Regions from separate parts of the Burkholderia sp. GW821-FHT14F03 genome, predicted to be linked through region 2. Evidence: riboswitches for the same ligand, from Rfam matches in the RefSeq annotation. Region 2 holds a riboswitch; the other holds the start of a gene.
The links. A riboswitch is a leader RNA that binds a small molecule or an ion and turns the genes downstream of it on or off. The one in region 2 is predicted to bind cobalamin.
Positions count from the first base shown of each region.

Region 1: another riboswitch for cobalamin. It lies ahead of AC1RQF_RS25440 (TonB-dependent receptor domain-containing protein); the one in region 2 lies ahead of AC1RQF_RS10470 (cobalamin biosynthesis protein).

Region 1 is NZ_JBXAPG010000043.1:27,313-33,416, reverse strand. It holds gene AC1RQF_RS25465 (SIMPL domain-containing protein) at 1-667, opposite strand, end outside; gene AC1RQF_RS25460 (EVE domain-containing protein) at 861-1,322, opposite strand; RNA gene ssrS (6S RNA) at 1,395-1,576, opposite strand; gene AC1RQF_RS25450 (cell division protein ZapA) at 1,669-1,983, opposite strand; gene AC1RQF_RS25445 (ATPase) at 1,980-2,330, opposite strand; cobalamin riboswitch at 2,518-2,758, shown strand; gene AC1RQF_RS25440 (TonB-dependent receptor domain-containing protein) at 2,833-4,713, shown strand; gene AC1RQF_RS25435 (FecCD family ABC transporter permease) at 4,735-5,739, shown strand; gene AC1RQF_RS25430 (ABC transporter ATP-binding protein) at 5,736-6,104, shown strand, end outside.
Region 2 is NZ_JBXAPG010000012.1:97,086-103,189, reverse strand. It holds gene AC1RQF_RS10480 (cobyrinic acid a,c-diamide synthase CobB) at 1-1,310, opposite strand, end outside; gene cobO (cob(I)yrinic acid a,c-diamide adenosyltransferase) at 1,315-1,917, opposite strand; gene AC1RQF_RS10470 (cobalamin biosynthesis protein) at 1,948-2,349, opposite strand; cobalamin riboswitch at 2,491-2,724, opposite strand; gene AC1RQF_RS10465 (GFA family protein) at 2,806-3,303, shown strand; cobalamin riboswitch at 3,323-3,580, shown strand; gene AC1RQF_RS10460 (HoxN/HupN/NixA family nickel/cobalt transporter) at 3,739-4,800, shown strand; gene cobW (cobalamin biosynthesis protein CobW) at 4,857-5,930, shown strand; gene cobN (cobaltochelatase subunit CobN) at 5,938-6,104, shown strand, end outside.

The DNA.
Region 1 (6,104 bases), on a different contig from region 2:
CGCCGGCGTCCTTGGACATCGGCGCGGCCGCGGCCATCGCCATCATGCGCGGATACGGCTGCACGTTGTGACCGCCGCCGACGTTGACGTCGCGGATCGAATAGCTGCTGTAGCCGAACGCCTTCGAGGCTTCCTCGGCGCGCGTGCGGAACGACTTGATCGCTTCCGTCGTGAGCTTCTGCTCGGCGGCGCGCTGCGCCTCGGGCGACAGCGAGAAGTCGACGCCGGCGATCTGCAGGGTCGTGGCGAGCTGGCCGGCGAGCTTCGAGGCGGCCGCGAAGTCGTGCGATTCGAGCACGACCTCGGTGCGGCCGCGCCATGCGGAGATCTTGCCGTCGCGGTCGGTGCTCGGATAGACCGAGAACGCGCCCGTGCGCGCGGTCACGCCGGCGACGCCGCGCGCCTGCGCGAGCGCCGCGTCGGCGCGGCGGTTCAGGTCCGCCGTGAGGCTGCCGGGGTCGCGCGCCTGCTGCTCGTAGAACAGCGTGATCGTGACGACGTCCTGCGGCACGTCGGCGCTGGCCTGTGCCGACAGCGACAGCACGCCGGCCGGCGGCGGTTGTTGGCCGACGCTCTGCGCGCGTGCGACGGACGGGGCGAGCGACAGCGCGACGGGCACCACGGTGGCGACGGCGAGAGCGAGCACGAGGGCGGTTTTTTTCGTCATGTTGGACTCCTTGAACGGAAGCGCGCACGCGATACGCGCAAAAACGCGGTACGAGGCCGCGCCTGATGAGGATCGTAACCGGCGGCTTGCCGGCTGAGCGACCGTTAGGCCAATGAAAGGCGCGCCGAGTTCCGCTGCGCGGCCGGCCGGGCCGGCCGATTTGACTTTCCTTGAAGCGGGCCGCGGCGCGACCTCACTTCATCAGCTTCTGCGTGATGAAGCGCCATTCGGCGGGCGTGACGGGCGTGATCGAGAGGCGGTTGCCTTTCGCGAGCACGCGCATGTCGGCAAGGGCGTCGTGCTCGCGCAACGCGGCGAGCGGCACGAGCGGCGACTTGCGCACGAACTTCACGTCGACCAGCATCCAGCGCGGTGTTTCGCGCGTGGATTTCGGATCGTGATAGGGGCTCTTCGGATCGAACTGCGTGGGATCGGGATAGGGCGTCGAACAGACCTCGGCGAGGCCGGCGATGCCGGGCTCGGGGCAGCTCGAGTGATAGAACAGCACGCCGTCGCCGATGTGCATCGTGTCGCGCATGAAGTTGCGCGCCTGATAGTTGCGCACGCCGGTCCACGGCAGCGTGCGCTGCGGCGCGTTCGCGAGATCGTCGATGCTCGCTTCGTCCGGTTCGGACTTCATCAGCCAGTGGTGCATGGATCGTGATCGACGCAGGAAAAAGGCTGCCGCAAAAGGAAACGGCATCGGGAATCGCCCGATGCCGTTGAAAAGGCCCCCGCCTTGGCCGCTAGGCCGGCATCCTGAACCTGGGGTTCAGAATTGGTCGCAGTTAGCAGCACATCGGGTACATCAGACAGAGTGACGCGCGCGCCCGTGCTACAAATTTCCGCAACCGTGCACATGGCATTGGTTCAAGGAATATATGACCTTGGCGAACCAGGCAGGGAAGCTGACTAATCGTGCGGATCGTGTTTGGATTCAGTGGCTTGCGCGATGCTCATCACGCTGGACATCAAGCACCACGAGAACCCGTGCGACCCGCTTACTGCGCTTCGTGCTGTGCGAGCACTGCACCAAGCTGTTCATTCATTTGATGCATTGTACGCCGGATTTCCTCCGCGGGAAATGCTTCTCCGTGCCGCACGCTCTGTTGCAGCCTCAAAAGCTCCGACGCGAGCGACAGCGCGGCCATCACGGCGATGCGATCCGTGCCGCGCACGGAGCTGTTCGAGCGGATCTTCGACATCTCCGCATCGACGCGCGCGACCGCCTCGAGCAACGCGGCTTCGGTGTCGGCGGAGCAGGCGAGCCGATACGCCTGACCGAGGATCGATACTTCGATCTGCTTGGTGCTCATGCATGTTCTCCGTGGCTGGCCGGGCCGCCCTCGCGCGCATCATCGCGCGGGTCGAGCAGGTCGAGCTGGTTTTCCGCGTCCGGCGCGTTCTTCGCGCGCGGCAGCTTCTCGAGAATCGCATTGAGCTTCACCTGGGCATCGTCGATCTTCGCCGACAGCGCGTCGCGCTCCGCCGCAAGGGCGTCGCGTTCCTCGCGCAGTTGCGAGAGTTCCGTGCGGGTCGCTTCCGCTTCCGTGCGCAATTGCGCGAGCTGCTCTTCGAGCGCGAGCCGCTCCGTGTGATGACGCTTGTTCAGCGCGATCAAACGGCCAATATTTTGAGATAGAGTTTCGAGTTCGTTGAGCATCTGCTGCGTCCTCTAAAGACCCAGCATTTTAGCGCGGATTATCGTCCAACCCGAGATCCGGATCGTATCGAGACGTAACGTTCATGCGTGTTGATGCGAATTTTGCGACAAATCTGGGTCAAATCCCGCGAGCTGGGGGGCGCGCGCGGCGCGCGGGAGGCTTTCTTGACGGCCGGCACCCGCGCTCCTACACTGGCGCCGCTTTGGTGCTCGCGTGCACGCGCACGCGGTTAAACGGGAAGCAGGGCGCACGGTCCGCCAGGACCGGCCAACCTGCGCTGCCCCCGCAACGGTAAGCGGCGCATCGCGTGCGATGCCAGCTGTCCCCACAAGCGCGGCGTTTGCCGCGCGGCCACTGCGCGATGCGCGCGGGAAGGCGGGGCGGTGACGCCGTCAGCCCGGATACCGGCCAGGGCGGGAGGGCGGACGCGCGATGCGCGCCGTCCTCGTGAGGCGGAACCTGCGGGGAGGCGGGGGCCGCACCGTTCAACAGGATTCATCGATGCGAACCCAGATCGCCCGCGCCGCGCTCGTCGCGTGTTCCGGGCTGCCGTGCGCCGCCGTCGCGCAGAGCACGCCGCCTGCTTCTTCCCCGCCGCCTTCGTCCGCCGCCGCGCCGACCCAGCTCGAGCCGATCGTCGTGACCGCGCAGCGTGCCCCGCAAGCGCTCGCGGACGCGCTGCCGCAAACCACTCTGTTTACCCGCGCGGACATCGAGAACAGCAATGCGACCGATCTGCCCGGCCTGCTCGCGCTCGCGCCCGGCGCGCAGATCGTGCGCAACGGCGGGCCCGGCGCGACCGCGAGCCTGTTCCTGCGCGGCGCGCAGTCGACCCAGTCGCTGGTGTTGATCGACGGCGTGCGGGTCGATTCGGCGAGCCTCGGCCAGGCGCAGATCGCGCAGCTGCCGCTCGACCAGATCGAGCGGGTCGAGATCGTCAACGGCAACGTGTCGTCGCTGTACGGCTCGGGCGCGATCGGCGGCGTCGTGCAGGTGTTCACGAAGGACGGCGGCGATCATCCGCCGCGCTTCAACTTCTCGGTCGGCTATGGCAGCTATCACACGCAGAGCCAGACCGCGGGCGTGTCGGGCCGGCTCGACGCGGCGGGCGACACGACCTTCAGCGTGTCGCTGTCGCGCGACAAGACCGACGGTTTCTCGGCCATCGATCCGGTCCGGCAGCCGCAGGCGAATCCGAATGCGAACGGCTATCTCGACGAAAGCGTGGCCGCGTCGCTCAAGCATCGCTTCAACGCGCGCTGGAGCGCGGGTGTCAGCTACTTCCAGAGCAACGGCGACACCAGCTTCGACAATGCCTACGGGCAGCCGACCGATCTCAACAGCCTGTATACCAAGGTGCAGCAGATCGCCGCGTTCGCGGACGGCAAGCTGACCGACTGGTGGACCACGCATCTGCGCGTCGCGAGCGGCAACGATCGAAGCCAGTCCTGGCTGAACGGCGCCTATACCGATCACTTCAACACCGACAACCGCCAGTACACCTGGCAAAACGACTTCGCGCCGCTGAAGGATCAGCGCATCCAGGCGGGCTATGAGCGGCTCGACCAGGCGTTCGACTCCGACGTGTTCGTCGCGCCGCAGCGTCATGTGAATTCGGGCTGGCTCGGCTACACGGGCCGCTTCGGGAACAGCCAGTTCCAGGCCAACGTGCGGCGCGACCAGTACTCCGATTTCGGCGGCGCCAACAGCTACTATCTCGGCTATGGGCTCGACGTGACCGAGCACTGGAAGGTCACGGCCAGCTATTCCGATGCATTCCGCGCACCGAGCTTCAACGATCTGTACTACCCGAACGCAGGCAATCCGGCGATCCGCCCCGAGCGCAGCCACTCGGTCGAGGCCGCCGTGCAGTACGCGTCGGACGCGCTCGGCGTGGCGCGCGTGACGGTGTTCCAGACGCGCTACACGGACCTGATCGACTACCAGCCGGTCGCGAACAGCTATTACTATCAGGCCGTGAACATCGGCCGGGCCAAGGTGCAGGGTGTCGAGGGCTCGTGGCAGGGCCATGTCGGCAAGACCGAGGTGCGGGTCGCGGCGACCGTGCAGAACCCGGTCGACGAGACGGCCGGCCAGGACCTGAACCGGCGCGCGCGCCGCTTCGCGTCGTTCGCGCTGAACCGCGCGTTCGGCGGCTGGCGCGTCGGCGGCGAATGGCTCGTCAGCGGCGCGCGCAACGACACCGGCAATCCGCTCGGCGGCTACGGGGTCGTCAACCTGTCCGCGCGCTACAACATCACGAAGGCGTGGTACGTGAGCGCGCGCATCGACAACCTGCTCGACAAGGATTACGAACTTGCCTATGCGTACAACACGCCGCGCCGCGGCGCCTACGTCACGATCGGCTGGCAGCAGCCGTGACGCACGCGGCGGGGCGCGCGGATGAACGCGCGCCGCGCGGCCCTGATCTGGGCCGGGGCCGCGGGCGTCGCGGCCGCCTTGTTCGTCGCGTCGCTGACGTGCGGCAGCCTGCCCGTCTCGCCCGGACAGGCGCTGGCCGCGCTCGCGCCGCATGGGGGCGGTGACGCGACGCCGCTCGCGGTCGAGGTCGTGCGCACGCTGCGCCTGCCGCGGGCGCTCGCGGGCTTCAGCTGCGGCGCGCTGCTCGCGCTCGCGGGCGCGCTGTTGCAGGTGCTGCTGCGCAATCCGCTCGCCGAGCCTTACGTGCTCGGCGTATCGGGCGGCGCGGCGGGCTTCGCGCTCGTCGCGATGATCGCGGGCGGCGCGTGGTGGATGGTCGACGCCGCGTCGTTCCTCGGCGCGCTCGCGTCGATCGCCGTGCTGCTCGGTCTCGCGCGTCGCGCGCTGTGGCGCGGCGACGTTCGCGACGCATCGCCGCGTCTGCTGCTCACGGGCGTGGTGATCGCGGCGGGGTGGGGCGCGCTGATCACGCTGCTGCTGTCGATCGCGCCGGACAACCGGCTGCGCGGCATCCTGTTCTGGCTGTCGGGCGACCTGAGCGGCGCGGCCGCGCCCTGGTTCGCGCTCGCGGCGCTCGCGGCGGCCTTGCTCGCCGCGCTGCCGGTCGCGCCGCAGCTCAACGCGCTGCTGCGCGGCGACGCCGTGGCGGCGGCGCTCGGCGTGCCGGTCGCGCGGCTGCGGCTGCGCATCTACCTGATCGCCTCGCTGGCCGCCGCGGCCGCGGTCACCACGGCCGGCACGATCGGCTTCGTCGGTCTCGTGGTGCCGCACGCGCTGCGGCTCGCATTCGGCAACGACCAGCGCATGCTGCTGCCCGCCGCCGCGCTCGCGGGCGGTGGCGGCGTGATGGCGGCCGACCTGCTCGCGCGCACGGCGATCGCGCCCGCGCAATTGCCGGTCGGCGTGATGACGGCGTTGATCGGCGTGCCGGTGTTCCTGTGGATGCTGCTGAGGCGGGCGCGATGAGCGCGCCGCGCCTGCTTCCGGATGCCGTCGCGGCGCGCTGCGATGCGCGGCGGCTCGCACTGCAAGCGGGTGGCCGCCTGCTGCTCGACGATTTCACGCAAGGCTTCGGCCCGGGCGAGCTGTGGTGCATTGCCGGCCCGAACGGCGCGGGCAAGACAACGCTGATCTCGACGCTCGCCGGACTCGCGCCGCCCGCGCGCGGGCAGGTCGAACTCGACGGCGTGCCGCTCGCCGCATGGTCGCCCGCGCCGCTCGCGCGGCGGCGCGCGCTGATGGCGCAGAGCGTGCACGACGCGTTCAGCGCGAGCGTGTTCGACACCGTGCTGCTCAACCGCTTTCCGCATCTGTCCGGCTGGGGCTGGGAG
Region 2 (6,104 bases):
ATCTCTCCGCGGAACAGCGCCGCCGCGCAGCGCGGATTCGACGGCCAATACGCATGCATGTAGCTCGCGTGGATCGGGCCGTGGTGGTAGCGCGGCTCGCCGGGCGCGGGCGTCGCGTCGTCCGTCCCGCCGGGCCGGTGCGCGACGCCAGCCGGCGCGAGCGGCGTGGCGAAGCGCGAGTAATGGAACGCATGCCCGGCGAGCGCGCCCCAGCGCGTGTCGAGCGTTTGCATGCCGAGCGCCGCGAAGCGCCGCTGCATCGTGGCGTGGCCCGGCAGCAGGCCGAGCATCGGCGTGGTCGCGCCGTCCACACCGGTCAGCGTGTCGCACAGATAGAGCAGGCCGCCGCATTCCGCCACCACCGGCCGCCCGGCCGCGACGTGCGCGCGGATCGAGGCCGTGCTGCGCGCGTTGCCGGCGAGCCGAGCCGCATGCAGTTCCGGATAGCCGCCCGGCAGGTACAGCGCGTCGCATGCGTCGGGCAGCGTCTCGTCGGCAAGCGGCGAGAAGAAAGCGAGCCGCGCGCCCAGCGCTTCGAGCAGGTCGAGATTGGCCGGGTAGACGAACGAAAACGCGGCGTCGCGGGCGATCGCGATGCACCGGCCCGCGAGCATCGGGTCGAGCGCCGGCGCATCGTCGGGCGCATCGAAGTCGATCGCGGGCGGCAGCGCCGCGAGCGCGGTCCCGGCCAGCGCGTCGGCCGCGCGGTCGAGGCGCGCGTCGAGATCGGCGATGTCGTCGGGCTGGTGCAGCCCGAGATGGCGCGCGGGCAGCGCGAGCGCCGCATCGGCCGCGAGGTGGCCGAGCCAGCGCAGGTCGGCGGGCAGGGCGTCGCGCAGCAACTGCGCATGACGCGCCGAACCCACGTGGTTCGCCAGCACGCCGTGAAACGCGAGGCCCGGCTGGAAGCGCGCGAGCCCGAGCGCGACCGCGCCGAAGGTCTGCGCCATCGATTTGCCGGAGATCACGGCGGCCACCGGCACGTCGCAGGCGCGCGCCAGGTCCGCGCTGCTCGGCGTGCCGTCGTAGAGCCCCATCACGCCTTCGATCAGGATCAGGTCCGCGTCGCGCGCGGCCCGCGCGAGCAGCGCGCGGCACGCGTGCGCGCCGACCATGCCGAGGTCGAGCGTGTAGACGGGCGCGCCGCTTGCGCGCGCGAGCAGCATCGGATCGAGGAAGTCCGGGCCGGCCTTGAATACCCGGACCCGGCGGCCGAGCCGCCGATGCAGGCGCGCGAGCCCCGCCGTGACCGAGGTCTTGCCCTGGCCGGACGCGGGGGCGCTGACGAGCAGCGCGGGACAGGCGGCCATCGCGTCAGAATTCCACGCCGCGCTGCGCCTTCACGTGCTGTTCGCGATACGGGTGCTTGACGAGCCGCATCTCGGTCACGAGGTCGGCGGCCTCGATCAGCGCATCGGGCGCGTGGCGGCCGGTGACGACGACGTGCAGCTCGCTCGCGCGGCCCGCGAGCGTCGCGAGCACCTCGTCGAGCGGCAGATACTCGTACTTGAGCACGGTGTTCAGCTCGTCGAGGATCACCATCTGGTATGCGCCGCTGGCGATCATCCGGCACGCCTCGTCCCAGCCCTTGCGCGCGGTCGCGACATCGGCGTCGCGGTCCTGGGTGTTCCAGGTATAGCCGTCGCCCATCGTCACGAAATCGCATTGCGCGTGCGCGCCGAGGAAGTCGCGCTCCGAGGTGTGCAGCGCGCCCTTGATGAACTGCACGACGCCGAGGCGCATGTCGTGGCCGAGCACGCGCACGGCCATGCCGAACGCGGCCGTGCTCTTGCCCTTGCCGTTGCCGGTGTGGACGATCAGCAGGCCCTTCTCGACGGTCGCGGCGGCCTGTTTTTTCTCGTGGCCGGCGCGGCGGCGTTCGGTCATGCGCTGATGCGATTCGGGATCGGTTTTCATCGGAACGGTCCTGTGAGGAAGGAGGAAAAGTCAGAACGGGCCGGCGAGCGCGACCGTCACGCCGGCGTGACGCAGCTTGCGCACGCGCAGCGCCGCGCCGTGCGCGGCGAGCCGCGCGCACGGTTCGCACACGCCGTCGACGCCGAGCCGCGCGCGCGCGGCGGCCGACGGCGCACTGAAATCGTGCGCGGACGCGGCGGCCAGCCGCGCGGCGAGCGCGGCGCGCGGGAAGCCGGCGAGCGGCCAGCCGCGGCGCGCGCAGCAGGCGAGCAGGCCGGGTTCGCGCGCCTTGTCCTCGACGGTGGCGACGACCGCGATCTGCGCGGCCGTCGCGCCGGGCGCGCAGGCGAGCGCGGCGTGGATCGCCGCGTCGATCGCGTCGGCCGTCACGCCGGCGCGGCAGCCGATGCCGACCGCGAGCCGCGTCGTCATGCGCGGCGCGGCCCGGACGAGAAAGCGGGGCGGCGCGAAAGCAGGTGAGTCATCAGTCGATCGAAGCGAAACGCCGGCGCGCGGCCGGCGGAATTCAGCGCCCGGGACCGTTCCCTCGCGGGCCGGGCGTTCGGCGAGCGGCGCTCGCCCCGTGCGCTGGCCGGTATCCGGGCTGGCCGCCGGGGCGCCGCCGCCTTCCCGCCCGAGGTCGGACAGTGGCATGGAGCGGCGCCTGCGCACGCCGACACGGGCGCGCGCGGGCGGTTGACCGTTGCGGGGACAGCACAGGCCGGGCGGCGCGAGCCGCCTCCTGTTTCCCGTTTAACTGCGCGCGAAGGACATCGCACGCGGGCACCAGACGCGCGCATACGATAGCATAGGCGCGCGTCCGATCCGGCCCCTGGAGCGCGGCGCGACGCAGCCAATGACGATGACAATGACGAACAGGGAGATTCGATGAGCTTCACCCGACAGATCGGTTGTGCCTGCGGCGCGGTGCGCCTGCGCTTCGAGGGCGAACCGGCCGCGGCCGCACTGTGCCATTGCGAGACCTGTCGCCTGTTCTACGGCGTGGTGGTCTGGGCCGCGACCGCGTGGGACGCCGCGTGCATGGCGGTCGATGCGGACGGCGACGCGCTCGGCCGCCACGCGCATCCGACCAAGCGCATGGCGCGCCATTTCTGCCGCCGCTGCGGCGATGTGCTCTACGGCACCAACCGGCTCGGGATGCGAGTGGTGCCGAACGCGTTGTTCATGCGCGCGCACGACGGCGCGCTGCCCGCCGCGCTGCGGCCCACCATGCATCTGTTCTATCGCGTACGCGTGCTCGACCTCGACGACGCGCTGCCCAAGTACCTCGACGGCTGGGACGGCCCGTTATGGGACGGCCCGTCATGCGATGCCCCATCCCGGGGCGGCCCGCCGCACACGCCGGATGCGCCCGCCGCGCCTTGACGCGCCGGGCCCCCCCACCTACACTCGCAGGCGTTTTGGTGCTCGCGCGCGGGATCTTCGCGCGCAGTTAAACGGGAAACAGGGCGCGTCGCCGCATCGCGGCCGCCGCCAACCTGTGCTGCCCCCGCAACGGTAAGCGAACGCATCGCGCGAGCGATGCACCGCCCGCTTCGACGCGCGCCGCCCGGCGCGCGGATCCGCCACTGGACGCGTGCGCCCGGGAAGGCGAAGCGGCGTGTTCGCCAGCCCGGATACCGGCCGAGACATCGGGTTCAGCGCCGCGGGGAGGCGGCGCATTGTCCACGGCCGCGTCATGCCGAGCGCCGTCAGGCGGCCTCGATCGTTCCCGCCGCCATCGCCCGCGCGATGCCCGGCGTGACACGACGGCGGCGTGCCGGCGCGCTCCAGGGTCGACCGTTCGCACAGGGAAGCACCATGCTCAAGGCTTTTTTCCGTCTCTTCAACGACAGCCCGGCCGAGTTGCGCGCCAAGATCGTCGGCATCTATGCGCTGCTGATCGCGTTCAACATCGGCGCGTGGCTGTGGGCGTTCGCCGCGTTCCACGGCCAGCCGGTGCTGCTCGGCACCGCCTTGCTCGCCTATACGTTCGGGCTGCGCCACGCGGTCGACGCCGATCACATCGCGGCGATCGACAACGTCACGCGCAAGCTGATGCAGGAGCGCAAGAGCCCGCTCGGCGCGGGGCTGTTCTTCTCGCTCGGCCACTCGACCGTGGTGATCCTGCTGTCGGTCGCGGTGGCGCTGACCGCCGCGTCGCTCGCGACGCGCTTCGACGGCATGAAGGAATGGGGCGGCGTGATCGGCACGAGCGTGTCGGCGTTCTTCCTGCTGCTGCTCGCGTTCGCGAACCTGCTGATCCTGGTGTCGGTGCATCGCACGTTCCGCGCGGTGCGGCGCGGCGAGCCGCTCGTCGAGGCCGACCTCGACCTGCTGCTGAACCGGCGCGGCGTGCTCGCGCGGCTGTTCCGGCCGGTGTTCCGCGTGGTGTCGCGCAGCTGGCACCTGTATCCGGTCGGCTTCCTGTTCGGGCTCGGCTTCGACACCGCGACCGAGATCGCGCTGTTCGGCATCTCCGCGACCCAGGCGCAGGGCGGCATGTCGTTCTGGTCGGTGATGGCGCTGCCCGTGCTGTTCACGGCCGGCATGACGCTCGTCGACACCACCGACGGCATCCTGATGATGGGCGCGTATCGCTGGGCGTTCGTGCGGCCGATCCGCAAGCTCTACTACAACATGACGATCACCTTCGTCTCGGTGCTGGTGGCCGTGCTGATCGGCGGCATCGAGGCGCTCGCGCTGATCGCCGACAAGCTCGCGCTCAAGGGCGGCTTCTGGGATTTCATCGGCATGCTGTCGGATCACTTCGGCATCCTCGGCTACGGCGTGATCGCGCTGTTCCTGCTGAGCTGGCTCGTGTCCGCGCTGATCTACCGCTTCAAGGGCTACGACCGGATCGACGTGACGCTCGCCTCCTGAGGCCGCGCGATCCATCCCGCTTCCTTCTCATTCGACTACCTTCGACGGACTCCATCATGCAGATGCGCAAAATTCCCGTGACCATCGTCACCGGCTTCCTCGGCAGCGGCAAGACCACGCTGCTGCGTCACATCCTGTCGAACGCGGGCGGCCGGCGCATCGCCGTGATCGTCAACGAGTTCGGCGAGCTGGGCATCGACGGCGAGATCCTCAAGGGCTGCGGAATCGGCTGCGAGGACGCGGCGGGCGAAACGGCCGGCACGCTGTACGAGCTGGCGAACGGCTGCCTGTGCTGCACGGTGCAGGAAGAGTTCTACCCGGTGATGGAGGCGCTCGTCGAGCGCCGCGACGAGATCGACCACGTGCTGATCGAAACCTCGGGCCTCGCGCTGCCGAAGCCGCTCGTGCAGGCCTTCAACTGGCCGTCGATCAAGAACAGCTTCACGGTCGATGCGGTGCTGACCGTGGTCGACGGTCCGGCCGCGGCGAGCGGCCAGTTCGCGGAGAATCCTGGCGCGGTCGACGCGCAGCGCCGCGCCGATCCGAACCTCGACCACGAATCGCCGCTGCACGAGCTGTTCGCCGACCAGCTGTCGGCGGCCGACCTCGTGATCCTGAACAAGACCGACTTGCTCGATCCCGCGCACCTGGGCGCGGTCGAGGCGCTGATCCGCGACGAGATCCCGCCGCAGGTCAAGATCGTGCACGCGCAGCGCGGCGAGCTGGATCTTGCGACGCTGCTCGGCATCGAGGCCGCGTCGGAGGAAACCATCCACCTGCGCCACGATCACCACGGCTCGGCCGACGACGCCGATCATCATCACGACGCGTTCGACTCGGTGACGGTCGAGGCGCGCGTCGGCTCGCGCGAGGCCGCGCTCAACGCGCTGCGCCAACTGGTCGAGCACCACGCGATCTACCGCGCGAAGGGCTTCGCGGCCTTGCCCGGCGCGCCGATGCGGCTCGTGATCCAGGGCGTGGGCCGGCGCTTCGACAGCTACTTCGACCGCCGCTGGGCGGACGGCGAGGCGGACCTGAGCCGCTTCGTGCTGATCGGCGAGGATCTCGACCAGGCCGAGCTGCAGCGGGCGCTGGACGCGGCGCTCGCGGCCGAGCCGCAACAGGCGTAACGCACCGATGCATCTGCTGCGCACCACGCCGGGCGGCTTCGTCGACGACACCGAGGGCGTGATCCGGATCGACCAGCGTCCGGCCGACATCGTGATCCTCAGCTCGGCCGACACGACGCTGTCGCTGCTCGCGGCCGCGGTGCCGCGGCTGGGCGAGGGCTTTCCGAGCGTGCG